Regions from separate parts of the Streptomyces sp. NPDC091376 genome, predicted to be linked through region 1. Evidence: riboswitches for the same ligand, from Rfam matches in the RefSeq annotation. Region 1 holds a riboswitch; the other holds the start of a gene.

Region 1 (14,282 bases):
TCCCCCGCCTCGGAATGCCCACCCCCGTCACGGAGGAGGCTCCGCGGATCCTCTCCCTCTGGCAGGGCTCCTGGGCGGCCGCCCTCGCCGTGGGCGTGCTGGTGTGGGGTCTGATCCTGTGGAGCATCTTCTTCCACCGGCGCAGCCGGACCAAGGTCGAGGTTCCCCCACAGACCCGGTACAACATGCCCATCGAGGCGCTGTACACCGTGGTTCCGCTCATCATCGTCTCGGTGCTCTTCTACTTCACCGCGCGCGATGAGTCGAAGCTCCTGGCCCTCTCCGACGAGCCGGCTCACACCGTCAATGTGGTCGGCTACCAGTGGAGCTGGGGCTTCAACTACCTCGAGGACGTGGACGGCAACCCCGCCTCGGGCGACGCTCAGGCCGACAAGAACCTGAACGCGATTCCGGACAAGTACACCAATGACTTCCCCAAGGGTGCCGAGGGCGTCTACGACGCCGGCATCCCGGGCACCCGGAACCCGCAGACCGGCAACCCCGGCCCCACACTGTGGCTGCCGAAGGGCCAGAAGGTCCGCTTCATCCTGACCTCCCGGGACGTCATCCACTCCTTCTGGGTGGTGCCCTTCCTGTTCAAGCAGGACGTCATCCCCGGTCACACCAATGTCTTCGAGGTCACGCCGAACCAGGAGGGCACCTTCCTGGGCAAGTGCGCCGAGCTCTGCGGTGTCGACCACTCCCGGATGCTCTTCAACGTCAAGGTCGTCTCCCCGGAGCGCTACCAGCAGCACCTGAAGGAGCTCGCCGAGAAGGGGCAGACCGGCTTCATCCCGTCGGGCATTGAGCAGTCGGACCCGGCCCGGAATGCGGAGAAGAACCAACTGTGAGCATCCTCAACGAACCCCAGGGTGCTGCGACGGCCGACGACTCGTACGAGAACGAGCTCCCGGTCCGTAGCAGGCAGCCCGGCAATGTGGTGGTGAAGTGGCTGACCACCACCGACCACAAGACCATCGGCACGCTCTATCTGGCGACGTCGTTCGTCTTCTTCTGCATCGGCGGTGTGCTGGCGCTCTTCATGCGCGCCGAGCTGGCCCGTCCGGGTACGCAGATCATGTCGAACGAGCAGTTCAACCAGGCGTTCACGATGCACGGCACGATCATGCTGCTGATGTTCGCGACGCCGCTGTTCGCCGGATTCGCCAACTGGATCATGCCGCTGCAGATCGGCGCGCCCGACGTGGCGTTCCCGCGGCTGAACATGTTCGCGTACTGGCTGTACCTCTTCGGCTCCATCATCGCGGTGGCGGGCTTCATCACCCCGAACGGTGCGGCCGACTTCGGCTGGTTCGCCTACTCCCCGCTGTCGGACGCGGTCCGCTCGCCGGGTGTCGGCGCCGACATGTGGATCATGGGTCTGGCCTTCTCCGGCTTCGGCACGATCCTCGGTTCGGTCAACTTCATCACCACGATCATCTGCATGCGCGCGCCCGGCATGACGATGTTCCGGATGCCGATCTTCACCTGGAACGTGCTGCTGACCGGTGTGCTGGTCCTGCTCGCCTTCCCGGTGCTGGCCGCCGCCCTGTTCGCCCTGGAGGCGGATCGTAAGTTCGGCGCTCATATCTTCGACGCGTCGAACGGCGGCGCGTTGCTGTGGCAGCACCTCTTCTGGTTCTTCGGGCATCCAGAGGTGTACATCATCGCCCTGCCGTTCTTCGGAATCGTCTCCGAGGTCATCCCGGTCTTCAGCCGCAAGCCGATGTTCGGTTACATCGGTCTGGTGGCCGCGACCATCTCGATCGCGGGTCTGTCCGTGACCGTGTGGGCCCACCACATGTACGTCACCGGCGGAGTGCTCCTGCCGTTCTTCTCCTTCATGACCTTCCTCATCGCGGTACCGACCGGTGTGAAGTTCTTCAACTGGATCGGCACCATGTGGAAGGGCTCACTGTCCTTCGAGACCCCGATGCTCTGGACGATCGGCTTCCTGATCACCTTCCTCTTCGGTGGTCTGACCGGCGTCATCCTGGCCTCGCCCCCGATGGACTTCCACGTCTCCGACTCGTACTTCGTCGTCGCGCACTTCCACTACGTCGTCTTCGGCACCGTGGTCTTCGCGATGTTCGCCGGATTCCACTTCTGGTGGCCGAAGTTCACGGGCAAGATGCTGGACGAGCGGCTCGGCAAGATCACGTTCTGGACGCTGTTCATCGGCTTCCACGGCACGTTCCTGGTCCAGCACTGGCTGGGCGCCGAGGGCATGCCGCGTCGTTACGCCGACTACCTGGCCGCCGACGGGTTCACCGCGCTGAACACCATCTCCACGATCAGCTCGTTCCTGCTCGGTCTGTCGATCCTGCCGTTCCTCTACAACGTCTGGAAGACCGCGAAGTACGGCAAGAAGATCGAGGTCGACGACCCGTGGGGCTACGGCCGTTCACTCGAATGGGCGACATCCTGCCCGCCGCCGCGCCACAACTTCCTCACCCTGCCGCGGATCCGCTCCGAATCCCCGGCGTTCGATCTGCACCACCCGGAGATCGCGGCTCTCGACCAGCTCGACCACGCCGGTCACGGTGCCATCAGCGCTGACAAGGAGGTCGGCAAGTGAAGATCCAGGGCAGGATGTTCATCTGGCTGAGCGTCTTCATCCTCGCCATGGCCATCCTCTACGGCGTGTGGTCGAAGGAGCCGGCCGGTACGACGGCGCTCTTCCTGGCCTTCGGCCTGAGCATCATGATCGGCTACTACCTGGCCTTCACGGCCCGGCGAGTGGACGCCATGGCCCAGGACAACAAGGAGGCCGACGTCGCGGACGAAGCCGGTGAGGTGGGCTTCTTCTCCCCGCACAGCTGGCAGCCGCTCTCGCTGGCCGTCGGCGGTGCGCTGGCCTTCCTGGGTGTCGCCATCGGCTGGTGGATCCTGTACTTCTCGGCCCCGCTGATCCTGGTCGGGCTCTTCGGCTGGGTCTTCGAGTACTACCGCGGCGAGAACCAGAACCAGTAGCGAATCCGCTGCTCCGCACTGCGCAGGGGCCCGGACACTGACCCGAACGGGTGTGTCCGGGCCCCTCGTTTGCAGTCATCCGGCGCGCCGCTGCCGGGGGTTCTTCATAGCGTGTGCTCATGAACGACACGCCGCGCAAGCGCACCGTAGTGAGCTGCACCGTGCTGGCCCTGGTCATCGGGGCGGGGGCGACCGCGTGCAGCGGCCAGGACAGCCATCCGTTGTCGGCGAGGCCGTACGACGCGGCGCGTCAGGTAACCATGAACGCACCCGCAGCGGGCAAGAAGGCGGACCCGGACAAGCCCCTGGAGGTCACCGCCAAGGGCAAGGACGGCCGCATCACGGACGTCACCGCCGTCGACACCGCCGGCCGCTACCTGGCCGGAGAACTCTCCGCGGACGGCGCCAGATGGCGCTCCACGGGCCCTCTCGCGGCCGGAACGCGCTACACCGTCAAAGTGTCCACGGAGGACGGCCACGGCGCTCCGGGCGTCCGTACGGTGACTTTCGAGACCGCGTCCCCGAAACGGATACTCGACGTCGCACTGGGCCCGAAGGCGGGCACCTACGGCGTCGGACAGCCCATCACCGCCGAGCTCAGTGCGCCCGTGGCCGCCAAGGAGGCCAGAGCCGCCGTCGAACGCGCCCTGAAGGTCCAGTCCTGGCCGGGCGTGGAGGGCGCCTGGCACTGGGTGGACGACAAGAAACTGCACTACCGCCCGAAGGAGTACTGGCCGACGGGCGCCGTCGTCGAGGTGCACAGCAACCTGGAAGGCGTAAAGGTCGGCGATCACCTGTACGGAGGACCCGCGAAGCCCCTCAAGCTGACGATCGGCGACCGCGTGGAGGCCATCACCGACGCGAGCAGCCACCAGATGACGGTCAAGCGCAACGGAGAAGTGATCAACACCATTCCGGTGACCACGGGCAAGCCGGGCTTCTCCACCCGCAACGGCGTCAAGGTGGTGCTCGGCAAGGAGTACTTCGTACGGATGCGCGGCACCAGCATCGGCATCCCCGTCGGCAGCGCGGAGTCCTACGACCTGCCCGTCTACTACGCGACACGGGTCACCTGGAGTGGTGAGTACGTCCACGCCGCGCCCTGGTCGACCGGCTCCCAGGGGTACGCCAACGTGAGCCACGGCTGCACCGGAATGTCCACCGGCAACGCCGCCTGGTTCTACAACACCGTCCGTGAGGGCGACATCGTCAAGGTCGTCAACAGCCTGGGCGAGGCCATGGATCCGTTCGGGAACGGCTTCGGCGACTGGAACCTGGACTGGGACCAGTGGCGCACGGGCAGCGCACTGCTGGAGGGCACCAGGGACGGCAGCGGCGCCGCCGACGACGCACGGCTGCGTCCCCGCATCTGACCCCCCAGCCGACCCGCACCGGGGCGGGCCCGCAGGCTCAGGCCGCGGCCCGCCCCTTGCGCAGCAGACCGGCCAGGGAGTCGGCGAACTCCACCGGCTCCACCGGAAGTGTCACAGCGGCGTCCGCGCGGCTCCAGGTGGCCAGCCAGGCGTCCTGAGGACGCCCCATGAGCACCAGGACCGGCGGGCAGCGGAAGATCTCGTCCTTGATCTGCCGGCAGACGCCCATACCGCCGGCGGGCACCGCCTCGCCGTCCAGCACGCAGACGTCGATCCCGCCCTTGTCCAGCTGCTTGAGGACCGCGGGGAGGGTCGCGCACTCGATGAACTCGACCGCGGGAACGTCGGCGGCCGGGCGCCGGCCCGTGGCGAGCCGCACCTGTTCGCGGGTGCCGGCGTTGTCGCTGTACACCAGCACCGTGGCGGTCGACTGCATTGTTCCTCCGGTTTCGTCGGGGAGAACTGCGGGCTGAACCGATGCGCGGGATGCTACCCCTCACAGCCCCTCGGCAGCACCGCTCGGGACGGTCCGATGACGGCATTTGATGGGCCGTTCGGGCTGGACACGGCTCACTGACACACCGAACGGCACCCCCCGGAGTGAGGGCTGGATAAGCGACCGACATAATGTCGGTCGTGGCGACAGCAACGACAGTAGAAACCGGGCACGCGCACCCGTCGGTCAATCGGCCGAACCTCACCAGCGTCGGAACCATCATCTGGCTGAGTTCCGAGCTGATGTTCTTCGCGGCCCTCTTCGCGATGTACTTCACCCTGCGATCGGTGCTGGGTGCCGAGTACTGGGCAGAGCAGGCTTCGGCCCTGAACTTCCCCTTCTCGGCGACCAACACCACGATCCTGGTGCTCTCCTCCCTCACCTGCCAGCTCGGCGTGTTCGCCGCCGAGCGCGGTGACGTGAAGAAGCTCCGCACCTGGTTCGTGATCACGTTCGTGATGGGTGCGATCTTCATCGGCGGCCAGGTGTTCGAGTACACCGAGCTGGTCAAGCACGAGGGCCTCTCGCTCTCCTCCGACCCGTACGGCTCGGTCTTCTACCTGACCACCGGCTTCCACGGACTGCACGTGACGGGCGGTCTCATCGCCTTCCTGCTCGTTCTCGGCAGGACGTACGCGGCCCGGAGATTCACCCATGAGCAGGCAACCGCCGCCATCGTCGTGTCCTACTACTGGCACTTCGTCGATGTCGTCTGGATCGGCCTCTTCGCCACGATCTACATGATCAAGTAGCCGGGCTCGTACCCGCACACATTCCAGCATCGACGCAGAAGATCCTGACACCGGGGTAATCCGTGAAAAAGCTCTCCGCACGACGACGCCATCCGCTGGCGGCGGTCGTCGTCCTACTTCTCGCGCTGGCGGCCACTGGGGGGCTGTACGCCGCGTTCGCGCCCGCGGACAAGGCGCAGGCCGATGAAACCGCCCAGTCCCTCGCCATCGAGGAGGGCAAGAAGCTCTACACCGTCGGCTGCGCCAGCTGCCACGGAACCGGCGGTCAGGGCACCTCCGACGGCCCCTCCCTGGTCGGCGTCGGTTCCGCCGCCGTGGACTTCCAGGTCGGCACCGGCCGTATGCCCGCGCAGCAGCCGGGCGCCCAGGTGCCGAAGAAGAAGGTCATCTACTCGCAGGCCCAGATCGACCAGCTCGCGGCGTACATCGCTTCCCTCGGCGCCGGCCCGATCACGCCGACCGCGAAGCAGTACAGCCCCGACGGTGCCGACATCGCCAAGGGCGGTGACCTGTTCCGCACCAACTGCGCCCAGTGCCACAACTTCACGGGTGAGGGTGGTGCGCTGACGCACGGCAAGTACGCCCCGAACCTCGAAGGCGTGAGCCCGAAGCACATCTACGAGGCCATGCAGACCGGCCCGCAGAACATGCCCTCCTTCCCCGACACGACGATGCCGGAGCAGGAGAAGCGGGACATTATCGCCTACCTCCAGACCGTGAACAGCGGCGAGTCGGCAAGCCCCGGCGGCCTCAGCCTGGGTGGCCTCGGCCCCGTCAGCGAGGGATTGTTCGCCTGGGTGTTCGGTCTGGGTGCGCTGATCGCCGTCGCCATCTGGGTCGCGGCCCACACCGCTAAGGCCAAGAAGTCATGAGTAGCCAAGACATTCCAGAAGAGACCCTGCCCTCCGAGCAGGACCACGCGCGCGGCACCGTGGAGGCGAAGGACCCCTTCGCCGACCCCGGGCTTCCGGCCCACAAGCCGCGCATCCAGGACATCGACGAGCGGGCCGCCAAGCGGTCCGAGCGTACGGTCGCCCTCCTGTTCACGTTGTCGATGCTGGCCACGATCGCCTTCATCGCCTCTTACGTGATCTTCCCGGTCGACGAGATCGTCTACATCTGGCCGTTCGGTCATGTGAGCTCGCTGAACTTCTCGCTGGGCATCACGCTCGGCCTGGCGCTGTTCTGCATCGGCGCGGGTGCCGTCCACTGGGCCCGCACCCTGATGTCCGACACGGAGATCGCCGACGAGCGTCACCCGATCGAGGCCGAGCCCGAGGTCAAGGCCAAGGTCCTGGCCGACTTCGCGGCCGGTGCGCAGGAGTCCGGCTTCGGCCGTCGCAAGCTCATTCGCAACACCATGTTCGGCGCGCTGGCCATGGTGCCGCTCTCCGGTGTGGTGCTGCTGCGCGACCTGGGCCCGCTGCCCGAGGACAAGCTCCGGCACACGCTGTGGGCCAAGGGCAAGCAGCTCATCAACATGAACACCAACGAGCCGCTGCGTCCCGAGGACGTCGTCGTCGGTTCGCTGACGTTCGCCATGCCCGAGGGTCTGAGCGAGCACGACCACAGCTTCCAGACCGAGATCGCCAAGGCCGCCCTGATGATCGTCCGGATCCAGCCGGAGGACATCAAGGACAAGCGCGAACTCGAGTGGTCCCACGACGGCATCGTGGCGTACTCGAAGATCTGCACCCACGTGGGCTGCCCGATCTCCCTGTACGAGCAGCAGACGCACCACGTGCTCTGCCCGTGCCACCAGTCCACCTTCGACCTCTCCGACGGCGCCCGCGTCATCTTCGGCCCGGCCGGTCACGCCCTTCCGCAGCTGCGGATCGGTGTGAATGACGAAGGCTTCCTCGAAGCGCTCGGCGACTTCGACGAGCCCGTCGGTCCTGCCTTCTGGGAGCGCGGATGAGCACCAACGACGCAAACAAGCGGAAAGCGCCCGCGGGTGAGCGGGTCGCGGACTGGGCCGACGGCCGCCTGGGGATCTACTCCCTGGCCAAGACCAACATGCGCAAGATCTTCCCGGACCACTGGTCCTTCATGCTGGGTGAGGTCGCGCTCTACAGCTTCATCGTCGTCATCCTCACGGGTGTCTACCTGACGCTGTTCTTCCACCCGTCGATGAACGAGGTGGAGTACCACGGTTCGTACGTCCCGATGCAGGGCGTGCTGATGTCGGAGGCGTTCGCCTCGACCCTGGACATCAGCTTCGACGTCCGCGGTGGACTGCTCATCCGGCAGATCCACCACTGGGGTGCGCTGATCTTCCTCGCGGCCATGATGGTCCACATGATGCGCGTCTTCTTCACGGGCGCGTTCCGCAAGCCGCGTGAGATCAACTGGCTGTTCGGCTTCCTGCTGTTCGTCCTCGGCATGTTCACCGGCTTCACCGGTTACTCGCTCCCGGACGACCTGCTCTCCGGCACCGGTGTCCGCTTCATGGAGGGCGCGATCCTGTCCGTCCCGGTCGTCGGCACGTATCTGTCGATGTTCCTGTTCGGCGGCGAGTTCCCGGGCGGCGACTTCGTGGCCCGGTTCTACTCGGTCCACATCCTGCTGCTGCCGGGCATCATGCTCGGCCTGCTGGTGGCGCACCTGATCCTGGTCTTCTACCACAAGCACACGCAGTTCGCGGGTCCCGGCCGGACCGAGAAGAACGTCGTCGGCATGCCCCTGCTGCCGATCTACATGGCCAAGGCCGGCGGCTTCTTCTTCCTGGTCTTCGGTGTCATCGCGGTCATCTCGGCCATCGCCACGATCAACCCGATCTGGGCGCTCGGCCCGTACCGCCCGGACCAGGTGTCCACCGGTGCGCAGCCCGACTGGTACATGGGCTTCTCCGAGGGTCTGATTCGTGTGATGCCCGGCTGGGAGATCAACCTCTGGGGCCACACGCTGGTCCTGGGCGTCTTCATCCCGCTGGTGATCTTCCCGCTGGTGCTGGTGGCGATCGCGGTCTACCCGTTCGTCGAGTCCTGGGTCACCGGTGACAAGCGCGAGCACCACATCCTGGACCGCCCGCGCAACGCCCCGACCCGTACGGCCTTCGGTGTGGCCTGGCTGACCTGGTACTTCGTGTTGCTGATCGGTGGTGGAAACGACCTCTGGGCGACCCACTTCAACCTGTCGATCAACTCGATCACCTGGTTCGTCCGGATCTTCTTCTTCGCCGGACCGGTCATCGCCTTCATCATCACCAAGCGGATCTGTCTGGGTCTGCAGCGGCGCGACCGGGACAAGGTGCTGCACGGACGCGAGTCCGGCATCATCAAGCGGCTCCCGCACGGTGAGTTCGTCGAGGTCCACGAGCCGCTGACGCAGGAGGCCCTGCACACGCTCACCGCGCACGAGCAGTACAAGCCGACCGAGATCGGCCCGACGGTCGACGAGAACGGTGTCGAGCGCAAGGTGCCGCGCAGCCAGAAGCTCCGGGCACGGCTGAGCAAGGCGTACTACGGCGAGGGCAACCAGATCGAGAAGCCGACGGTCGAGGAGTACAAGGAGATCACGAGCGGCCACGGCCACCACTGATCCCACCCGCTGATCGAAGCGATCGCCACGGCAGGGGCCCCGTCCACTCGATGGACGGGGCCCTTCGCCGTGCCGGGGCTCGATAGGGTGGAGGCATCCCATACATACGGAACCAGGAGCGGCCATGAGCGCTGTGACCCCCGCAGGAGGTACTACCGCGGCGGGCCGTTCCTGGCCCGCGGTACTGGACTCCCTGCTGTACGGACGCGACCAGAGCGCGGACGCCACCGCCTGGGCGATGGACCGGATCCTGCGGGGCGAGGCCACCGACGCGCAGATCGCGGGATTCGCCGTCGCCCTGCGCGCCAAGGGGGAGACCGTCGAGGAGATCGCCGGGCTCGTACGGACGATGTACGAGCACGCCAGGACGATCGAGGTACCCGGGGCGACCGTCGACATCGTGGGCACGGGCGGCGACGGCGCCAAGACCGTCAACATCTCGACGATGTCCGCGATCGTCGTCGCCGGCACCGGCGCGAAGGTCGTCAAGCACGGCAACCGTGCGGCGTCCAGCGCGAGCGGAGCCTCCGACGTCCTGGAGAAGCTCGGCGTCAATCTGGAGCTGACGCCGCAGCGGGTCGCGGAGGTCGCCGAGGAAGCGGGGATCACCTTCTGCTTCGCCGTGAAGTTCCACCCCGCCCTGCGGCATGTGGCGGCGGCGCGCAAGGAACTCGGTATCCGTACGACGTTCAACTTCCTGGGTCCGCTGACCAACCCCGCACGGGTCAAGGCGCAGGCCACCGGTGTCGCCGACGCCCGGATGGCGCCGATCATGGCCGGGGTGCTGGCCGAGCGCGGCTCCAGCGCGCTGGTCTTCCGCGGGGACGACGGACTCGACGAGCTCACCACGACCGCGACCTCCCGGGTGTGGGTGGTGCGCGACGGTGCGGTGCGTGAGGAGGCCTTCGACCCGCGGGACGTCGGTATCGAGCTGGTCCCGGTGGAGGCACTGCGCGGCGCGGACGCCTCGTACAACGCGGATGTGGCCCGCAGACTGCTCGCCGGTGAGACCGGGCCGGCGCGGGACGCGGTGCTGCTGAACTCGGCGGCGGCGCTCGCCGCGCTGGGTGACGGCGAGGGCGACCTGGTGGACCGGCTCAGGTCCGGCATGGCGCAGGCGGCGGAGTCCATCGACTCGGGCGCGGCGAAGCGGGCGCTGGACCGCTGGGTGGCGGCGAGCAATCGCTAGACGCCGACCGATGTGGCGCAGGGCGCAGTCCGGATGACGGACTGCGCCTTGCGCGCTCCGGAACCTGTGGCAGGATTCTCCTCAAGGTCATGAGTGACAGCGACTACGGCCCCGGCCCGCTGTCCGGCAACCCTCCGTCCGTGGCGGGGTGCCCCGGGTGAAGACCAGGTCGTAGGCAGCGAGGTCTACGGCAAGCGCGGACCCCTGCCCCTGGGGTCCTGGTCCTCAAGGGAGCTGTCTCGTGAGCAAGCGAATGCGCTAGGGCCCCTCGGCCCCTCTTCTCTCACCTCCGTACGTGCCGTCACGCCGTGCGTCGAGGCAACACCCGTATGCGGAGCGGCAGTTCAGCCGCCGTACGGGTTCTCCACAGCCATTTCGCCCTTTCCTCCCGGGAGATACCGCCATGTCCGTGCGCCCCGACACCGCCCCCGCCGTCATCGCTCCTGTCCCCGCCGTCGCCACGTCCGCCGCCGTCACCGTCACCGACCCCGACGCCTGCTGTGCCGCCCCGCTGCCGGTACTCGGCCGGGACGTCACCGTCCCGCTCGTGACCGGTGGCGAGGTCACGTACGCCGCCCTCGACTACGCGGCGAGCGCACCGACGCTGCAGCGCGTGTGGGACGACGTCGCCGCGTACGCCCCCTACTACGGCAGCGTGCACCGCGGCGCCGGATACCTCTCGCAGCTGTCCACCGACCTGTTCGAGAACAGCCGGGCGACGGTCCACGAGTTCCTGGACTGCCGGGACGACGACCAGGTCGTGTTCACCCGCTCCACGACCGACTCGCTGAACCTGCTGGCCGCCGCGCTCCCCGCCGACTGCCAGGTCTTCGTCTTCGAGACGGAGCACCACGCCTCCCTGCTGCCGTGGAGGGACGCCCGCGTCACCTACCTCAACGCGCCGCGCACGCCCGGGGAGGCGGTGCGGACCCTGGAGACGTCGCTCGCCGACCGCGACCCCTACGGCCCCGCGCTGGTCTGTGTGACGGGCGCGTCCAACGTGACCGGTGAGCTGTGGCCGGTACGGGAGCTGACAGCCGCCGCGCACGCCCACGGCGCCCGCGTCGTCCTCGACGCCGCGCAGCTCGCCCCCCACCACCCGGTCTCGGTGCAGGAGTTGGACGTCGACTGGGTCGCCTTCTCCGGGCACAAGCTGTATGCGCCCTTCGGCTCCGGGGTCCTCGCCGGACGCGCTGACTGGCTGCAGGACGCGGAGCCGTACCTCGCGGGCGGCGGCGCCTCACGGAAGGTCGCACGGCGCACGGACGGCGGGGTGGACGTCGAATGGCACAGCACCGCCGCCCGCCACGAGGCCGGCTCGCCGAACGTCATCGGCGTCTACTCCATCGCCTCCGCCTGCAAGGCGCTGACGGACGCCGGCTTCGCCACGCTCGTCGCGCGCGAGCAGCACCTCGTCGCGAAGGTCCGCGAGGGCCTCGCCGAGGTGCCCGAGGTCAAGGTGCTGTCGCTGTTCGGCGACGAGTCCCCCTCGCGTTCCGCCGGGGGGAGCCCCACCCGGGTCGGCGTCATCTCCTTCGTGGTCGAGGGCTGGAACAGTTCCCACTTCGCCGCCGCTCTGTCGGCCGAGTACGGCATCGGCGTACGCGACGGGCTGTTCTGCGCCCACCCGCTGGTCCGCACCCTGCTCGGCAGCGACCCGCAGGACGTGGGCGAGTGCGGCGCGCCGGAGGCCGAGCCGGGGGAGAGGTCGCTGAACGCGATCCGGGTGAGCTTCGGGGCAGGTACGCCGGACGAGCACGTCGAGCGGTTCGTGCGGGCGGTGACGGAGCTCGTGCGCGACGGTGCGAAGTGGAACTACCGCACCGAGGACGGCCGTTGCGTGCCCGCGGTCTGAGCCGGCGGCGACGAAGGACGGGTCCCCGGCGGGAACATCCTCATGGCGCGCTCGGCCGCTTCGGCGAGGAATCGCCGGCGCGGCCGAGCGCTTCGCGCCGGGCCGGACCGGCGCGTGGCCGGGCAGGAGCCCGGCCCGAGGGCGAGCCGGACGCGCCTACGCGTCGAGGCCGATCGCGAATGCCGCCTCCAGGTCGTGCTGGGAGTATGTGCGGAACGCGACGTGCGTGTCCGTCGCCTCGACGCCCGGGATCTTGCTGATGCTGCCCGGGATGACGTCGGCCAGGTCGTCGTGCTTGGCGACGCGGACCATGGCGATCAGGTCGTACGTACCGGTGACCGAGAAGACCTCACTGACGCTGTCCAGAGCGGCGATCGATTCGGCGATCTCGGGAATGCGGTCCACGCTGGTCTTGATGAGCACGATCGCGGTGATCACGGCTGTCCTTCTCCCTCGGTGGCCGCTGCTTGGGCTTTCACTCTAGCCGCCTGCCGGAAACGGCCCCACGCGTAGAGGAACCCGATCCCGAACCCCACCAGATGCGCCAGATACGCCACCCCGGGACCCGTCGACGTGCTCTGGGCCTCCGCCAGCCACTGCAGTGCGAACCAGAAGATCAGCACGATCCACGCGGGGAAGCGCAGCGGCAGGAAGAACAGGAAGGGGTAGAGGCTGGTCACCCGTGTCCTCGGGAAGAGGCACAGGAAAGCGCCGAGCACTCCCGAGATCGCTCCGGACCCCCCGACCAGTGTGTGGTCCGAATCCGCGTTGGCCGCCGCGTAGGCGACGAGCGCGAGGTAGCCGCAGCCGACGTAGAAGAGGGCGAACTGCCCGTGCCCCATGCGTTCCTCGGCCATCGCCCCGAACACGTAGAGGAACAGCATGTTGCCCAGCAGATGGAGCCAGCTTCCGTGCACGAAGAGCGCGGTGAGCGGGGTGAGGAGGGCCCGGGGGGAGCCGCGCAGCAGCTCGCTCGGGATGACGCCCCAGCGTTCGAAGTGGACGGTCTGCGCGGCGAGCAGAGTGTCCCCGGTGCCGTAGGACGGGTTGAGCCCGGAGACCGGGCCGATGACGAAGAGCAGACCGCACAGACCGATCACTCCGTAGGTCACGGAGGGACCTCTCAACGCGCTCCTCGCCGCTGTCCACCGATCGATCATGACCAGAGCATGGCGTACCGGGACCGAAGGGGGCAGACTGCCTCGCCGTGTCACGGCGGACCGGTGAGGTCGTAGGGTTACGGGCAGTACGCACGAAGAGACGAGGACGGCACGATGACGACGGTACCCATGCCGACTGCCGGCACCCGGTGGCGCTGCACCCTGTGCGGCAACCTGACCCGCTTCGACGTGACCCGTTCGTCCAAGGTCGTCGAGTACGTCCATCTGGACCTGGCGGGCGAGCCCAAGGTGGAGGAGCGCGAGGTGGTCAGTGAGACCATCGAGTCGGTCCGCTGCCGCTGGTGCAACGCCGTGGATCAGATCGAGCTGGTGGACAGGCCGGGCAGCGGCTCCTGAGCGGAGCCGTGCGGACCCGTACGGAGGAACGGTGGGGTGACGGATTGTGGAGCAGCCTGACAGCGGCGCCGGGCCGGCCGGTGCCGGCGACGCCGCAGAGGCGCTCGACCGCCCGCTGCCGGAAGGTGTACGGCGACGTGTCGTCGCCCTGGTCTCGGACGCCTTCGGCGGGCTGACCGTCAACGAACTGCCCACCCAGTTGAGGCAGTACGCCCGCTTCACCCCGACGCGCCGCGCGAAGTTCGCGGGCAACGCCATGGCCGCGGCCCTGGAGGGTGACCCGCTGTTCCGGCAGCGCATCGGCGAACGGCTGCGGGAGTCGCAGCCGGAGCTGACCGGTGCGCTGGAGACGGGGACCGCGCCCGCCGCCGCGGACCCCGTCGACGTGGCCGCGGCCGCCTATGTGCTGCGCCCGGCCGGCTGGGTGAAGCTGGTGGCCGCCGCGGGCGAGGAGGCCCAGCGCGCGGACGCCGAGCGCGCCGACGAGGAGAGCCGGCGCGAGCTGGAGCGGCTCCGCGAGGAACTCGACCGGCTGAAGGCGCAGACCAGGGCCGAGACCGAGCGGTTGCGCACCGAGCTGGACGCCG
Region 2 (14,282 bases), on a different contig from region 1:
TCCAGCGGATGCCCACCGGTCCGCCGTTCCACCATGGCGGCGAGTTCGTCGCGCGACCCGGCGGTGGACAGCAGCAAGTCGGCCTCGTCCTCGGCGAAGACACAACCTGCGGCACGGAGCCGGCCGACGACGGCGGAATGATCAGAGGGAAGAAACTCGGAGGGAGGGAACGGAGAGAGCAAAGGAAGCCTTTCGGGATTCCGAACGGGGCTCCCTCGGCCGCCTACGTCAGCGACGCGGAGGCGAGCACCCGACCAGCAACAGCGGTAATGGGTCCCACCTCCTTCGTCCGTGCACATCCGGAGCGGCCACCTTACCCCGGGGCGATGCCCTGACCACAGCACCGTCCGGAAGGTTCCGCCGACCGCTCCGACCGGTCCGACGTGGTCGAGAGCAGGCCGAGTGGGCCCGAGCGATGTCGAATCACGGCAGCCGTCCCTCCCGGTTCCGCTCCCGCACCCGCGCCCGCAGCAGTTCCCCCGGCGGCGCCGGACTCAACGCCTCGGGCGGGCAGTCCCACTCCCGGCCGCCGCCGGGTGGCCGCAGCTGTACGTACGGGCCCTCGCGCCCCATGACACGGCCGATGCGCCCGTCGCGCGAGTCGACCACGTACTCGCCCCGCGCCGCATTCACCCGCGGGCCTGGTGCAGCACGGCGGCGAGCCGCAGCGCCGTGTCGAGGTTGCAGCGCCCCAGCTCGATCAGCGGGTACGCCGCCGACTCGCCGGCGAGCGACACCAGGTCCACCCGCAGGGACGGCAGCACCACCCCCGTCGAGTCGAGCTCGCCCCGCAGCTGGGCCACGACCTCTTCCGCGGCCCGCAGCCGGTCCGCCGATCGAACACGTGCCATCAGGCACCTCCACTCTGAGTATGCGCGTTCTGCACACAGCGTGGTCGGCGGACGACTAGCCTGACCAGTGTCGACGGCCCAACAACACCACCTGCGTGACACGGAGTTGACATTGCCTGGACCGAAGGATCTCGACCCGTCCACCTCCCCCCGGGCTCTCCTCGGCGCAGAACTGCGCCACGCCCGCGAGAACGCCGGCCTCAGCCAGCGGGAGCTCGGCGAACCGCTCTTCGTGAGCGCGTCGTTCATCGGGCAACTGGAGTCGGGTACGCGGAGGATGCTGCCGGACATTGCGCGCAGAATCGACGAGATACTGGGGACGAACGGGTTCTTCGAGCGGAACTGCAAGGCGGCGAACAAGTCGAAGTACCCGGACCACTTCGCCGAGGCGCTGGAGGCGGAGACGCTCGCCACGAAGATCCAGCAGTACGTACCCGGCATGATCCCCGGCCTGTTACAGACGGAGGCGTACGCACGTGCGCTGTTCCGCGCCTACCGGCCCACCGGGCCGGAGGAGACGATCGACGAGCTGACCGCGGCCCGTCTGGCTCGCACACGGATCCTGGACGATCCAACTGAGCCGATGTTGTGGACGGTTCTGGACGAAGCAGGCATCCGACGCCCCGTAGGCAACGCCCTGGTGATGGCGGAGAACCTGTGCCACATCGCGGCGCTCGCCCGCCGCCGCAGGATCATCTTGCAGGTACTACCGTTCAGCGCGGGGGCCATCGCCGCCATCGGCGGGGGCATCAAGCTGATGCACTTCCCCGACGCACCCCCACTCGCGTACATCGACGGTGTCGGCACAGGCCAGTTGTTGGACGATCCGGCCACGGTCGCGCGCCACGAACTGACCTACGATCTGCTCCGGGCCAACGCATTGCCACCGGAAGCCTCCCTGGCCTTGATCGAATCAACGGCAGAGGATTACGCGCATGGAGACCAGCAGCCCTGAGTACGACATAAACGCCGCCACTTGGCGCAAGTCCACGTACAGCGGTCCCGACGGCGCGGACTGCCTCGAAGTCGCCGACGCCCACCCCGGCGTCGTCCCCGTCCGTGACTCCAAGAACCCCGGCGGCCCGAAGCTCGTGTTCCGGGCCGCCGCCTGGTCCGTGTTCGTCGAGGACGTCAAGAACAGCTGATCGCTGACGGAGCCCGAGGCTTGAGCCTCGGGCTTCGAGCGCTTTGTTCAAGGAATGGATAACGGGTCTCAACCCGCCCACCCTCCCCGTGAGTTGACTATGCGCGATGCAGTTGCCACGGAGGGTCACGACGCTCTAGCGTGTCCGGAAAGCGAACAGCCCCCGTCAGGTGCAGCAACACCTGCGGGGGCTTGACCACCGACGGATAGGCGAAATCCGGATGGCTGACAGCCAGCTTAGTGCCACGTTCCTGCCCTCGCACGCCACGCCTCACCCAACGGCCAAACCCGGCTACGGAAAGCGGACGGCCCCGGGCCAACACCCCCGCACAGCGCACGACTTCGCGCACCTCCCGCCCCGCGAAGCCGCCATCGCCGCGTACATCGACCGGCTGGCGGACGGGGCCGACATCTCCGTGAAGACGTTGGCCAAGGTGCTTCCGTACGGCCAGTGCGCCTTACGGACCGCGCTCAACCGCATCCAGGCGGCGGGGCATCTGCGGCGCGGACGGGAGCACTTGGCGGGTTCGGGAAGTCCGCTGTGGATCACCCGAACGTGGTGGTCCCGTACCGCGCGCGACGACGCGTGGTGGGCCGCGTACCGGCGCGGAGACGTACCGGAGGACCGGCCGCGTCCGACCCGTTCACGGGCGATGATCCTGCTCGTCGCGCTCGGACGCGAGGCGCCGGTCATGTCGCTGTCGGCCGTCGAATGCACGCGGCTCGCGCCGCTGGTGGAGGAGTGGTTCGCGCGCGGCGCCGCCGAGCGGGACGTCCTGCGCGCGCTCACCAGCGGCCTCCCGACCCCGGTCCACCACCCGGCCGCCCTCGCCCGCCGCCGCCTCACCGACAAACTCCCGCCCGAGCCGGCCCCACCGCCCCCGCCCCTGCGCGTCCTCGAATGCGGCAAGTGCGGCGCCCCCGCCCGCGCGGAGGCCCTCCGCGACGGCGACTGCGCCTCCTGCCGGGGCGAACAGGCACCCGTTCGTCCCGCCGGACTCACCCCGGACCGGGTCCGCGCCCGCATGTCCGAGGTCCGCGCGGCGGCGGCCCAGCCCGACGAAGGGAATCGCACATGACCGTTCAGCTCGTCCGCGCCGGAACCGGGGCACGGTGGAGGGGAGGAGGCGACGCCATGACCCCCAGCGCTGAACACCCGCAGATGTCCGTCGAGGAGTTCGAGGAACTCGCCCGTGTGGCCCCCGAGACGGTGACGCTCGAATTCATCAACGGAAGGCTGGGGGTCAAGCCCGCGCCGGACGGCGACCACGCGACGATCATCATGTGGCTGGTCCGCCAGTGCATTCAGCAGCGCCCCGACCTCGATCTGCATCCCGAGCTGGAGTTGACGGTGGAGGCGTACCGCACGGGCCGTGCCCGCGCGGACGGAGCCCTCGCCCCGGTCGGCCACTTCGCCGGCCGACAGCAGTGGGCCACCCCCGAGGGGGTCCTCATGATCGTGGAGGTGACCTCCTTCGACCCCGACGCGGACGCTCGCGACCGCAAGGAGAAGCCGCCCGCCTACGCGGAAGCCGCCATCCCCGTCTACCTCCTCATCGACCGCGACACCAACACCCTCACCGTCTTCAGCGAGCCGGAGAACGGCACCTATCAGCAGCACCCGACCTACAGGTACGGCGACACCGTCGCCCTCCCCGACCCCGTCAACATCACCCTCGCCACCGAGAAGCTCAAGGACTACGCCCACTGACCCCGCAGGGACCCGCTTGCCGCCGGGAGCAGGCCCGCGCCTGCCTCCAGTACCGCCTCCGCCTCCTCGGGGACCAGGGTCTCCTCGATGAAGGTGACGGCACGGCGGAGCCCTTCGCCGGTCTGGTACGGGAAGTCCGTGCCGAGCATCAACTGGTCGGCGCCGAACGACTCGGCGGCCGCTCGCAGCGCCGGCTCGTGGCCGTGGGCGACCGTGTCGTAGTACATCCGGCGCGCGGCGAGGGTCGGCATCTCGGCGATGTCGGGGGCCTCCCAGGGGACGTGCTGATCGGCGCGCGGCAGCAGCATGGGCAGGGCGCCGCCCAGGTGGGAGTTGACGATCCGCAGTCGCGGGAAGCGGCTGGGGACGCCCTCGAGCATCAGGTGCATCGCGCAGATGGTGTCCTCGGTCGGCGCGCCGACCATCCATCGCATCCGGTTCTCGGCGATGAGCGGCGAGCCCGCGTCCCGCCCCGCCGGATGAAGGCTGAGCACGGAGCCCCGGTGGTCCAACTCCTCGAACAGGGGACGGAAAGCGGGGTCCCCGAGGCTCCGCCCGAGCACCGACGTCGTCAGTCCGGCCCCGGCCATCCCGAGTTCGTCGAGCGCCCGCGCCAGTTCCTCGAGGGAGGCGTCCAGGTGCGGCAGCGGCAGCGCGGCGAAGGCGGAGAAGCGCGTGGGCCAGGCGTGTACGACGTCGGCGTAGTGGTTGTTGGCCAGGCGCGCGGCGGTGACCGCTTCGGTCTCGTCCGGGAAGTACGGCGTCTGCGGAGAGACGGACAGGATCTGGTGGTCGATGCCGGCGGCGTCGTTCATCGTGAACCGCGCGTCGAGTTCCGCCGGGCTGTCGTCCGCTCCCAGGCCCCGCTGGGTCGCCGTGTCGTCGCGCCCGTAGGACTCCAGGAGGCGGAGATAGTCCTCGCTCCACAAGTGGGCGTGCACATCGGTCCGCACCTCTTCAGCTTCACGCCGCACCGGCCGGCCCGCAAGAACAGCTCCGTCGCGCCATGACCACCCCCGACTAATCAAGTTTGAGTAGAGTGGGCGGCATGAGTGAGAAGGTCATTCCGATCCTGCCCTGCCACACCATCCAGCCCGTGCTCGACTTCTACACCGCGCTCGGTTTCGAGGTGGCCTTCGTGCAGAAGAGCCCCAACCCGTACGCGGTCGTGACGCGCGGCGGCATCGAGCTCCAGTTCTTCGGGATGAAGGGCTACGAGCCGGCCGCCTCGTACAGCACCTGCTACGTCCTGACCGACGACGTCGACAGCCTGCACGCCGCCTTCCGGACCGCGCTCAAGACGGCGTACGGGAAGATCCCCACCCGCGGGCTGCCGCGGCTCGGACCGCTGAAGGACATGTCGTACGGCATGCGGCAGTTCCTGATGACCGATCCGGGCGGGAACTGCATCCGCATCGGGCAGCCCACCAGCGAGGACCAGCACCATCGGCCCGCTCCGAAGGAGACCTTCGCCCGGGCCCTGCACATGGCGTCCCTGTTCGCGGACTCGAAGGAGGACCTGGCGGGCGCGGCGAAGATCCTCGACCGGGCGCTGGGGCTCGACGACGAGCGGCCCACTCCGGTGGAGCTGCTGCGCCTGCTCGTCCTGCGCGCGGATGTCGCGCGGCGTCTGGACGACCGGGAGACCGCGGCCTCCTCCCTCGCCGAGGCCGGCGCCGCCGAGGCACGTCTGAGCGCCGAGGAGCGGCGGTCGGCCCGGGACGACCTGGAGCGGCTCGCGGAGCTTCGGGGCTGACGCCGGGCCGGAAACGCCCGAGGGCGGCACCCCCTGGGAGTGGGGGTGCCGCCCTCGGTTCAGGACGGTCGATCAACCAGCAGGTCGATCAGAAGTCCATGTCACCGCCCGGCATGCCGCCCGGAGCGGCCGCGGCGGCCTTCTCCGGCTTGTCGGCGATGACGGCCTCGGTGGTGAGGAACAGCGCGGCGATGGAGGCCGCGTTCTGCAGGGCGGAGCGGGTGACCTTCGCCGGGTCGATGATGCCCTCGGCGACCAGGTCGACGTACTCGCCGGTCGCGGCGTTCAGGCCGTGACCCGGGGTCAGGTTGCGCACCTTCTCCACCACGACGCCGCCCTCGAGGCCGGCGTTGACGGCGATCTGCTTCAGCGGGGCCTCCAGGGCCAGCTTCACAGCGGCGGCACCGGTGGCCTCGTCGCCCTCGAGCTCGAGCTTCTCGAAGACGGCGGACGCCTGGATGAGAGCCACGCCACCGCCGGCGACGATGCCCTCCTCGACGGCCGCCTTCGCGTTGCGAACGGCGTCCTCGATGCGGTGCTTGCGCTCCTTGAGCTCGACCTCGGTCGCGGCGCCGGCCTTGATGACGGCCACGCCGCCGGCCAGCTTCGCGAGGCGCTCCTGGAGCTTCTCGCGGTCGTAGTCCGAGTCGGAGTTCTCGATCTCGGCGCGGATCTGGTTGACGCGACCGGCGACCTGGTCGCTGTCACCGGCACCGTCGACGATCGTGGTCTCGTCCTTGGTGATGACGACCTTGCGGGCGCGGCCGAGCAGGTCCAGGCCGGCGTTCTCCAGCTTGAGACCGACCTCCTCGGAGATGACGGTGCCACCGGTGAGGATGGCGATGTCGCCGAGCATGGCCTTGCGGCGGTCACCGAAGCCCGGGGCCTTGACGGCGACGGACTTGAAGGTGCCACGGATCTTGTTGACGACCAGGGTCGACAGGGCCTCGCCCTCGACGTCCTCGGCGATGATCAGCAGCGGCTTGCCCGACTGCATGACCTTCTCCAGCAGCGGGAGCAGGTCCTTCACCGAGGAGATCTTGGAGTTGACGATCAGGATGTACGGGTCCTCCAGCGAGGCCTCCATACGCTCCATGTCGGTGGCGAAGTACGCCGAGATGTAGCCCTTGTCGAAGCGCATGCCCTCGGTGAGCTCGAGCTCCAGACCGAAGGTCTGGGACTCCTCGACGGTGATGACGCCTTCCTTGCCGACCTTGTCCATCGCCTCGGCGATGAGCTCGCCGATCTGGGTGTCGGCGGCGGAGATGGAGGCGGTGGAGGCGATCTGCTCCTTCGTCTCGACCTCCTTCGCCTGGTCGAGCAGGGCGCCGGAGACGGCCTCGACGGCCTTCTCGATGCCGCGCTTCAGGGCCATCGGGTTGGCGCCGGCCGCCACGTTGCGCAGGCCCTCGCGGACCAGCGCCTGGGCGAGGACGGTCGCGGTGGTCGTACCGTCACCGGCGACGTCGTCCGTCTTCTTGGCGACTTCCTTGACCAGCTCGGCGCCGATCTTCTCGTACGGGTCCTCGAGCTCGATCTCCTTGGCGATGGAAACACCATCGTTGGTGATCGTGGGGGCGCCCCACTTCTTCTCGAGGACGACGTTCCGGCCCTTGGGGCCAAGGGTGACCTTGACGGCGTCGGCGAGCTGGTTCATCCCGCGCTCGAGACCGCGCCGTGCCTCCTCGTCGAACGCGATGATCTTGGCCATGTGAAGTGGTCCTCCCGGACTGGGGTGGATTTCTCCGGACCGCGCTGGCGCCCGCGACGGACGGCCTGCATGCCTTGTGGTTCCTTGCCCCACCCGGCCTGCGGGCCTCACCGACCCGGTCCTTAGTTGTCACTCTCACCCGGAGAGTGCTAACGCCAATGATTAGCACTCGACCCCTTCGAGTGCAAGCGGCTTCGAGGAAGCCCCGACGGGAGGGTGGGCTCAGTGATCGAAGCTCCGGACGCGTCGGAGGGCCCGTACCCAGTGCGGGTACGGGCCCTCCGTCACGTTGCTGCAGTCAGTCGGCGCTCAGCCGGCTACGCGGACCATGTCCGCCTGCGGCCCCTTCTGGCCCTGCGAGATCTCGAACTCGACTCGCTGACCCTCCTCCAGGGTGCGGTAACCGTCCATCTGGATCGCGCTGTAGTGGACGAAAACATCCGCACCACCGTCGACCGCGATGAAGCCGTACCCCTTCTCCGCGTTGAACCACTTGACGGTGCCCTGAGCCATGCCTAACTCCCCTATTACTGGCCCTTGCACAGGACCGCACCTCGCGGACCCGGGTCAGACCTCACCCACGATGTGTGGCGTGGATGTGCGCCGGAACGCGTCGACCGCGGCTGAATGTATCTGTCCAACTGCCCTCTGCAACAGGTCAATCGGACGAGAATTCCGGGCAGGACCGAAAGGACGATTTACGAGGATTACGAGCATTCCCGGGCAAGTCGGGCCGGGCAAAGCACACTTAACGTGCAACAAGCTCGAACACTTTGGCTGCTTCTTATCGCGAGCGAGCGCATTCTCATATGCGCCTGGCACAAGCAGCGGAGGGGGCTTCCCCAACTCTACCGCGCTCAACCATGCAGAATTGCCCCCTCCACGGAGCTTGCGGAGGGGGCAATTCTGCTTACGGAAAGTGAGGGTCAGCCTCCGGCGACGGCCGGGATGATCGAGACGCCGGCGCCGTCCGGCGTCGCCGTCTCCAGCCCCTGCTCGAAACGTACGTCGTCGTCGTTGACGTACACGTTCACGAAGCGGCGCAGCTTGCCCTGGTCGTCCAGGACCCGGGCCGCGATGCCCGTGTGGTTCTGCTCCAGGTCGGCGATCACCTCGGCGAGGGTCGCCCCCTCGGCCGCGACCTCGGCCCGGCCACCCGTGTAGGTGCGGAGGATGGTGGGGATGCGGACGTTGACGCTCATGCGAGACCAGCCTCTCGGAAGGAGTCCAGGTTGGGGCGGATGACCGCGGACATACCCGTCGTGGGCGCCACCGCGTCGAGGGTCTTCAGGCCGTCACCCGTGTTGATGACGACCGTGGTGAGGCACGGGTCGATGGCACCGGACTCGATCAGCTTCTTCGCCACACCGAGGGTGGTGCCGCCCGCGGTCTCGGTGAAGACGCCCTCCGTGCGGGCCAGCAGCTTGATCGCGTCCACGATCTGCTCGTCGGTGACGTCCTCGACGGCGCCGCCGGTGCGGCGGCAGATGTCCAGGACGTACGGGCCGTCCGCCGGGTTGCCGATCGCCAGGGACTTGGCGATGGTGTCGGGCTTCTGCGGCCTGACCACGTCATGGCCGGCCTTGAAGGCCACGGACACCGGGGAGCAGCCCTCGGCCTGGGCGCCGAAGATCTTGTAGGGCTTGTCCTCGACGAGGCCGATCTTGATCAGCTCCTGCAGACCCTTGTCGATCTTGGTGAGCTGGGAGCCGGAGGCGATCGGGATGACGATCTGGTCGGGGATGCGCCAGCCGAGCTGCTCGCAGATCTCGTACGCGAGCGTCTTGGATCCCTCGCCGTAGTACGGGCGGAGATTGACGTTGACGAAGCCCCAGCCCTCGCCCGCCGGGTCGCCGATGAGCTCGGAGCAGAAGCGGTTGACGTCGTCGTAGTTGCCCTCGATGCCGACGAGCTCGCCGCCGTAGACCGCGGCCATGACGACCTTGCCCTGCTCCAGGTCGTGCGGGATGAACACACAGGAGCGGAATCCGGCGCGGGCGGCGGCGGCGCCGACGGCGCCCGCCAGATTGCCGGTGGAGGAGCAGGAGAGGGTGGTGAAGCCGAAGGCGCGGGCGGCCTCCAGGGCCTGGGCGACGACGCGGTCCTTGAAGGAGTGCGTCGGGTTCCCGGAGTCGTCCTTGACGAAGAGCTTGCCCGGCTCGACGCCCAGCTCGCGGGCGAGGTTGTCGGCCTGGACGAGCTGGGTCCAGCCCGGGTTCAGGTTCGGCTTGCTCGCCACGTCGGCGGGGACGGGGAGCAGCGGGGCGTAGCGCCAGATGTTCGCCGGGCCGCTCTCGATCTGCTTGCGCAGCGTCTCGGGGTCGCCGCTCGGCAGGTCGTACGCGACTTCGAGCGGCCCGAAACAGATCTCGCAGGCGAAGATCGAGCCGAGGGCGAACCGCTCGCCGCACTCGCGGCAGGAGAGCCCGGAGGCGGGGCCCAGATCGACGGTGCCGGAGGTGTCGGCAGAATCATTGGTGGTGGCAACAGTCTGCGCAGCCATGGAGGCGAGGCCCTTTCTCCTCATCTTCCCCGCGGCGCATCTCGCCGCGAGACGGAATTGGCACCTTCCCTAGCCGTGAGCCTCGCGCGCGACGTGTGACGTGCGCCGAGAACGGCTGGAGGGTTGCCGGGGCTTCAACGGGCCGTATCCCTCTGCCCCTCTGGATGAGCGGTATTCGATTGTGTCCGCGCGACGACCCCGACATACGACGGCCGTCCGCGTTGTTCAAGACTGTAACCGAACCCCCGGACGCTTGAGATGGTCGTCCGATCCGCGAGATGGAGATCACGTGCTGGAAGAGGTGGAGCGCTGGCTCGCCCGGCGGTCCTGGTCGGTGACGGACCGGCCACTGGACCAGCTGCTCGCCGCCAAGCAGAACACCACGGTCAGCGTGGTGCTCCCCGCCCTGAACGAGGAGGCGACGGTCGGGGAGATCGTCGCCGTGATCCGCCGTGAGCTGATGACGGACGCGGTGCCGCTCGTGGACGAGCTGGTGGTCGTCGACTCGGGGTCCACGGACCGCACCGCCGAGGTGGCGGCGAAGGCCGGGGCGCGGGTGGTGCACCGGGACGCGATACTCCCCCGCGTGCCGGCCGTGGCCGGCAAGGGCGAGGTGCTGTGGCGCTCACTGATGGTGACGAGCGGCGACATCGTCTGTTACGTGGACGCGGACCTGCGGGAGTTCTCCGCGGACTTCGTCTCCGGGATCGTCGGCCCGCTGCTGACCGATCCCGAGGTGCAGTTCGTGAAGGCGATGTACGACCGGCCGCTGGCCGGCACCCCGGGCCAGGGGGGCAGGGTGACCGAGCTGGTGGCGCGGCCGCTGCTCAATCTGCACTGGCCGCAGCTGGCGGGCTTCGTCCAGCCGCTCGGCGGCGAGTACGCGGGGCGGCGCTCGCTGCTGGAGCGGCTGCCGTTCCCCGTCGGGTACGGGGTGGAGCTCGGCCTGCTGGTGGACGCGCTGCACACGGTGGGCCTGGACGCGCTGGCGCAGGTGGACGTGGGTGAGCGGCTGCACCGCCACCAGGACGGGCAGGCGCTGGGCCGGATGGCGGCGGCGATCTACCGCACCGCGCAACTGCGGCTGTCCCGCGGTCATCTGGTGCGCCCCGCGCTGACCCAATTCGAGCGGGGCGAGGACGGTTTCGTCCCGCGTACGCATCCGGTGGACACGGAGGAGCGGCCACCGATGGCGGAGGTCGCGGAGTACGCGGCAAGGGCCGGGCGGCGTAAGCGGCGGGACACGGGCGCGGCGTAACCGGGCACAGCCGGACACATTGTCTACATTTCGGACTTATGGGCTATGTGAGATCCACGGGCGCTCGGCGCCGGCATTCCAGGTTGCCCCGTCTCCTCGGGGCCCTGACGGTCGTCGCGACCGTCACCACGGTCTCGACCGGTCCGGCCGTCGCCGGCCCCGCGTCCCCCGTGTCCCCCGAGTCCGCTGCCTCCACCTTCCAGAAGCGTTACGCCGCCTCGGTCTACGGTGACTTCACCACCATCGGCAACACGGTCCTGGGCTGCCCCGCGGACCCCCGCGAGGCGGCAGCCCGGTGCACGGCGGCGACCTCCGGGACGGACGGCTCCACCGGCACCGGCGGAGCACCGCTCGAAGAGTTCGAGATGCGGCGGCTCGACACCGCCCGGATGTCGTCCGGCCACGGGTCCAGCACCGGCCGGATCACCGTGCCGCCACGCGCCCGCGTCACGTACGCCCGGCTCTTCTGGGGCGGCAACGACGGCACGTACCGCGCCCCGAACGGCATCCTGCTGAACAGCTGCGACGGCTCCGGATCCGTCGCGCGCCCCTCCCCCGGCGACCCGCTGAAGTCCGTGCCCTCGATCCGTGTCGACCGGAACAAGCCGGTCGGGGTCATCGCCGAGAACCTGGTCAGGGACCCGGACTCGGCACCCGGAGCGCACTACTACACCGGCGAGGCCGACGTCACCGGCGCCTTCGCCCGCGTCGTCGGCACCGGCAAACCGCTGACCGTCGCGGTCGGCGGCGTCTGGGCCCCGGCCGGCCGGGGCTGCGCCGCGGGCTGGTCCCTCTCGGTCGTCTACGCGTACGACGCCCCGGACGCGCGCTTCGCACCCGAGCGGCGCACCGTCCAGATCTACGGCGGACACGCCCTGCAGCGCCCCGGCGCCCCCGCCACGACCGTCCCGGCCAACGGCTTCCACCGCTCCGCCGGGCAGATCCGCGCATCCGTCACGGCCTACGGCGGCGACCGCAACCGCACGGGCGACCGCTTCCGCGTCGACGGCCGCGACATGACCGGCCCCGACACCGGCAGCGCCGACAACTTCTTCGCGGGCGTCGCCCGGGGCGCGGTCGCCCCGGGGCTGCGCGACAACCTCAGCATCGACGCCAAGGACTTCGCCCTGCCGGACGACGCGATCCGTCCCGGCGCCCGCTCCGCCACGCTCTCCTTCGAGACGGAGGGCGACAGCTACGTACCGTCGGCGCTCGCCCTGTCCGTACCGGTCCCCGACCTGGAGATCACCAAGGCGGCATCGGCGGAGTCGGTCGCCCCCGGAGGCACCGTCACCTTCACCATCACGGCGAAGAACACCGGCCGGCGGGACTACCCGGGCGTCCGGTTCACCGACGATCTCGCCGACACCCTCGACGACGCCGTCTACGACGGCAACGCCACGGCCAGTCTCGGCACGGTCGGCTACGCCGAGCCCGTGCTCTCGTACTCCGGCGACATCCCGGCCGGGAAGACCGCGACCATCACGTACTCGGTCACCGTGGACGGCTCGGAGGGTGCGAGCGCCGCGGCGGGAGGCAACGGCCGGCTCGGCAGCAACCTCGCCGTCGCGTCGCCGCGCTCCAACTGCGGTACGGGCAGCGCCGACGCGCTGTGCTCGGTGGCACCCGTGGTCGAGGAGGCCGCGGAGCTGGAGGGATCGCAGGCGGACCTCGACGAGGAGAGCCATGACGACAGCCTGGAACAGGGCCGGGAGGACGAACCTGAGCAGGGCGGCGACGCCGGCGAGGACGGTGACGACCGCGCCGCGGGCGGCAGGCACGGCAGCACCGGCGTGATGGCCGCGACGGGCCACGACAGCGAGCGCCTCTGGCTGCTCGGCGGCGTCGCCCTGGCGCTCTCGGCGGCCGGCGCCATCGCACTCGCGGCGACCCGCGACCGCGGCAACCACTGATCGGGTGAGGGTGCGGCCGGTCTCCGCCGACGGAAACCGGCCGTACGTTTGAGCGGTTCCAGGAAGGGCTAGGTTCGCGACATGGTCTCTGAGAACGCAGCCTTCGAGCACGCCGTCTCCGAGCACGCCGCACGAGTACTCGTCGCCTCCAACCGTGGCCCCGTCTCGTACGCGTTCCGCGAGGACGGCACGCTCGACGCCAGGCGCGGCGGCGGGGGCCTGGTGTCCGGGCTGTCCGCCATCGGCCCCGAGACGGACGCCCTGTGGGTGTGCTCGGCACTCGGCGAGGGGGACCGTGAGGCGGTGCGGCGCGGCATCGGCGAGCCGGGCGTGCGGATGCTCGACATCGACGCCGCCGTGCACGCGGACGCGTACAACGGCATCGCCAACTCGGTGCTGTGGTTCGTCCACCACATGCTCTACCAGACGCCGCTGGAGCCGGTCTTCGACGCCGATTTCCGGCGCCAGTGGGTGGCGTACGAGGCGTACAACCAGGCGTTCGCACAGGCGCTGGCGGAGTCCGCGGCCCCGGAAGCGGCCGTGCTGGTGCAGGACTACCACCTGGCCCTGGTGCCGGGGATGCTCCGCGACCTCCGGCCCGACCTGCGGATCGGCCACTTCTCGCACACGCCGTGGGCGCCTCCCGAGTACTTCCGGATGCTGCCGGACGACATCGCCGAGCAGCTGCTGCTCGGGATGCTCGGGGCGAGCAGGCTGGGCTTCCTGACGCAGCGCTGGCTCGGCGCCTTCCAGAGCTGCTGCCGGCAGATCCTCACGGACTACGACATCGACGGCCACTGGCCCAAGGACGGATCGCCCAGCCTCGAGTTCCGGCTGCCCGGCCACCGCCGCAGGCGGACCGAGCTCGGGGTGCACGGGCTCGGCGCGGACGCCGACTTCCTGCGGGAGCGGTCCCGGCGGCCGGACGTGGACGAGCGGATGGCGGCCCTGCGCGAACAGATCGGCGGCGAGGAGCGCGGGCCCGGCCGGCGCCGGACGATCGTGCGGGTGGACCGTACCGAGCTGTCGAAGAACATCGTGCGCGGACTGCTGGCGTACCGGACGCTGCTCGACGAACACCCGGAGTGGCACGAGCGGGTCGTGCACATCGCCTTCGCGTACCCGTCGCGGCAGGACCTCGCCGTCTACCGCGACTACACGGCGGAGGTCTCCAGGGTCGCGGAGGAGATCAACGCCCGGTACGGCACGCCGGGCTGGACGCCCGTACTCCTGCACGTCAAGGACGACTTCGCGCGCTCACTGGCCGCGTACCGGCTGGCGGACGTCGCGCTCGTCAACCCCATCCGGGACGGGATGAACCTGGTCGCCAAGGAGATCCCGGTCGTCTCGGAGGCGGGCTGCGCGCTGGTGCTGTCGCGGGAGGCGGGCGCGTACGCGGAACTGCGCGACGACGCGCTGGTGGTGAACCCGTACG

The links. Region 1 has a riboswitch for S-adenosylmethionine ahead of ACIQMR_RS02325 (aminotransferase class V-fold PLP-dependent enzyme). Riboswitches for the same ligand answer to the same signal wherever they lie in the genome.
Region 2: linked by a shared signal. The riboswitch ahead of thrC (threonine synthase) and the one ahead of ACIQMR_RS02325 (aminotransferase class V-fold PLP-dependent enzyme) in region 1 are both predicted to bind S-adenosylmethionine.

What each region holds. Positions count from the first base shown of each region.
Region 1 covers NZ_JBIVUF010000001.1:518,786-533,067, forward strand. Annotated here, with positions in the region: gene coxB (cytochrome c oxidase subunit II) at 1-851, shown strand, start outside; gene ctaD (cytochrome c oxidase subunit I) at 848-2,578, shown strand; gene ACIQMR_RS02285 (cytochrome c oxidase subunit 4) at 2,575-2,973, shown strand; gene ACIQMR_RS02290 (Ig-like domain-containing protein) at 3,093-4,346, shown strand; gene ACIQMR_RS02295 (hypothetical protein) at 4,384-4,782, opposite strand; gene ACIQMR_RS02300 (heme-copper oxidase subunit III) at 4,974-5,594, shown strand; gene ACIQMR_RS02305 (c-type cytochrome) at 5,657-6,466, shown strand; gene ACIQMR_RS02310 (Rieske 2Fe-2S domain-containing protein) at 6,463-7,512, shown strand; gene ACIQMR_RS02315 (cytochrome bc complex cytochrome b subunit) at 7,509-9,134, shown strand; gene trpD (anthranilate phosphoribosyltransferase) at 9,259-10,323, shown strand; SAM riboswitch class IV at 10,409-10,526, shown strand; gene ACIQMR_RS02325 (aminotransferase class V-fold PLP-dependent enzyme) at 10,727-12,178, shown strand; gene ACIQMR_RS02330 (Lrp/AsnC ligand binding domain-containing protein) at 12,335-12,616, opposite strand; gene ACIQMR_RS02335 (rhomboid family intramembrane serine protease) at 12,613-13,338, opposite strand; gene ACIQMR_RS02340 (hypothetical protein) at 13,453-13,695, shown strand; gene ACIQMR_RS02345 (NYN domain-containing protein) at 13,742-14,282, shown strand, end outside.
Region 2 covers NZ_JBIVUF010000011.1:121,316-135,597, reverse strand. Annotated here, with positions in the region: gene ACIQMR_RS23830 (putative protein N(5)-glutamine methyltransferase) at 1-182, opposite strand, end outside; gene ACIQMR_RS23825 (hypothetical protein) at 424-633, opposite strand; gene ACIQMR_RS23820 (hypothetical protein) at 630-851, opposite strand; gene ACIQMR_RS23815 (Scr1 family TA system antitoxin-like transcriptional regulator) at 964-1,806, shown strand; gene ACIQMR_RS23810 (DUF397 domain-containing protein) at 1,787-1,996, shown strand; gene ACIQMR_RS23805 (hypothetical protein) at 2,217-3,074, shown strand; gene ACIQMR_RS23800 (Uma2 family endonuclease) at 3,131-3,706, shown strand; gene ACIQMR_RS23795 (amidohydrolase family protein) at 3,694-4,659, opposite strand; gene ACIQMR_RS23790 (bleomycin resistance protein) at 4,755-5,462, shown strand; gene groL (chaperonin GroEL) at 5,551-7,173, opposite strand; gene ACIQMR_RS23780 (cold-shock protein) at 7,483-7,686, opposite strand; gene ACIQMR_RS23775 (MoaD/ThiS family protein) at 8,100-8,375, opposite strand; gene thrC (threonine synthase) at 8,372-9,676, opposite strand; SAM riboswitch class I at 9,694-9,847, opposite strand; gene ACIQMR_RS23765 (glucosyl-3-phosphoglycerate synthase) at 9,966-10,934, shown strand; gene ACIQMR_RS23760 (hypothetical protein) at 11,018-12,847, shown strand; gene ACIQMR_RS23755 (trehalose-6-phosphate synthase) at 12,929-14,282, shown strand, end outside.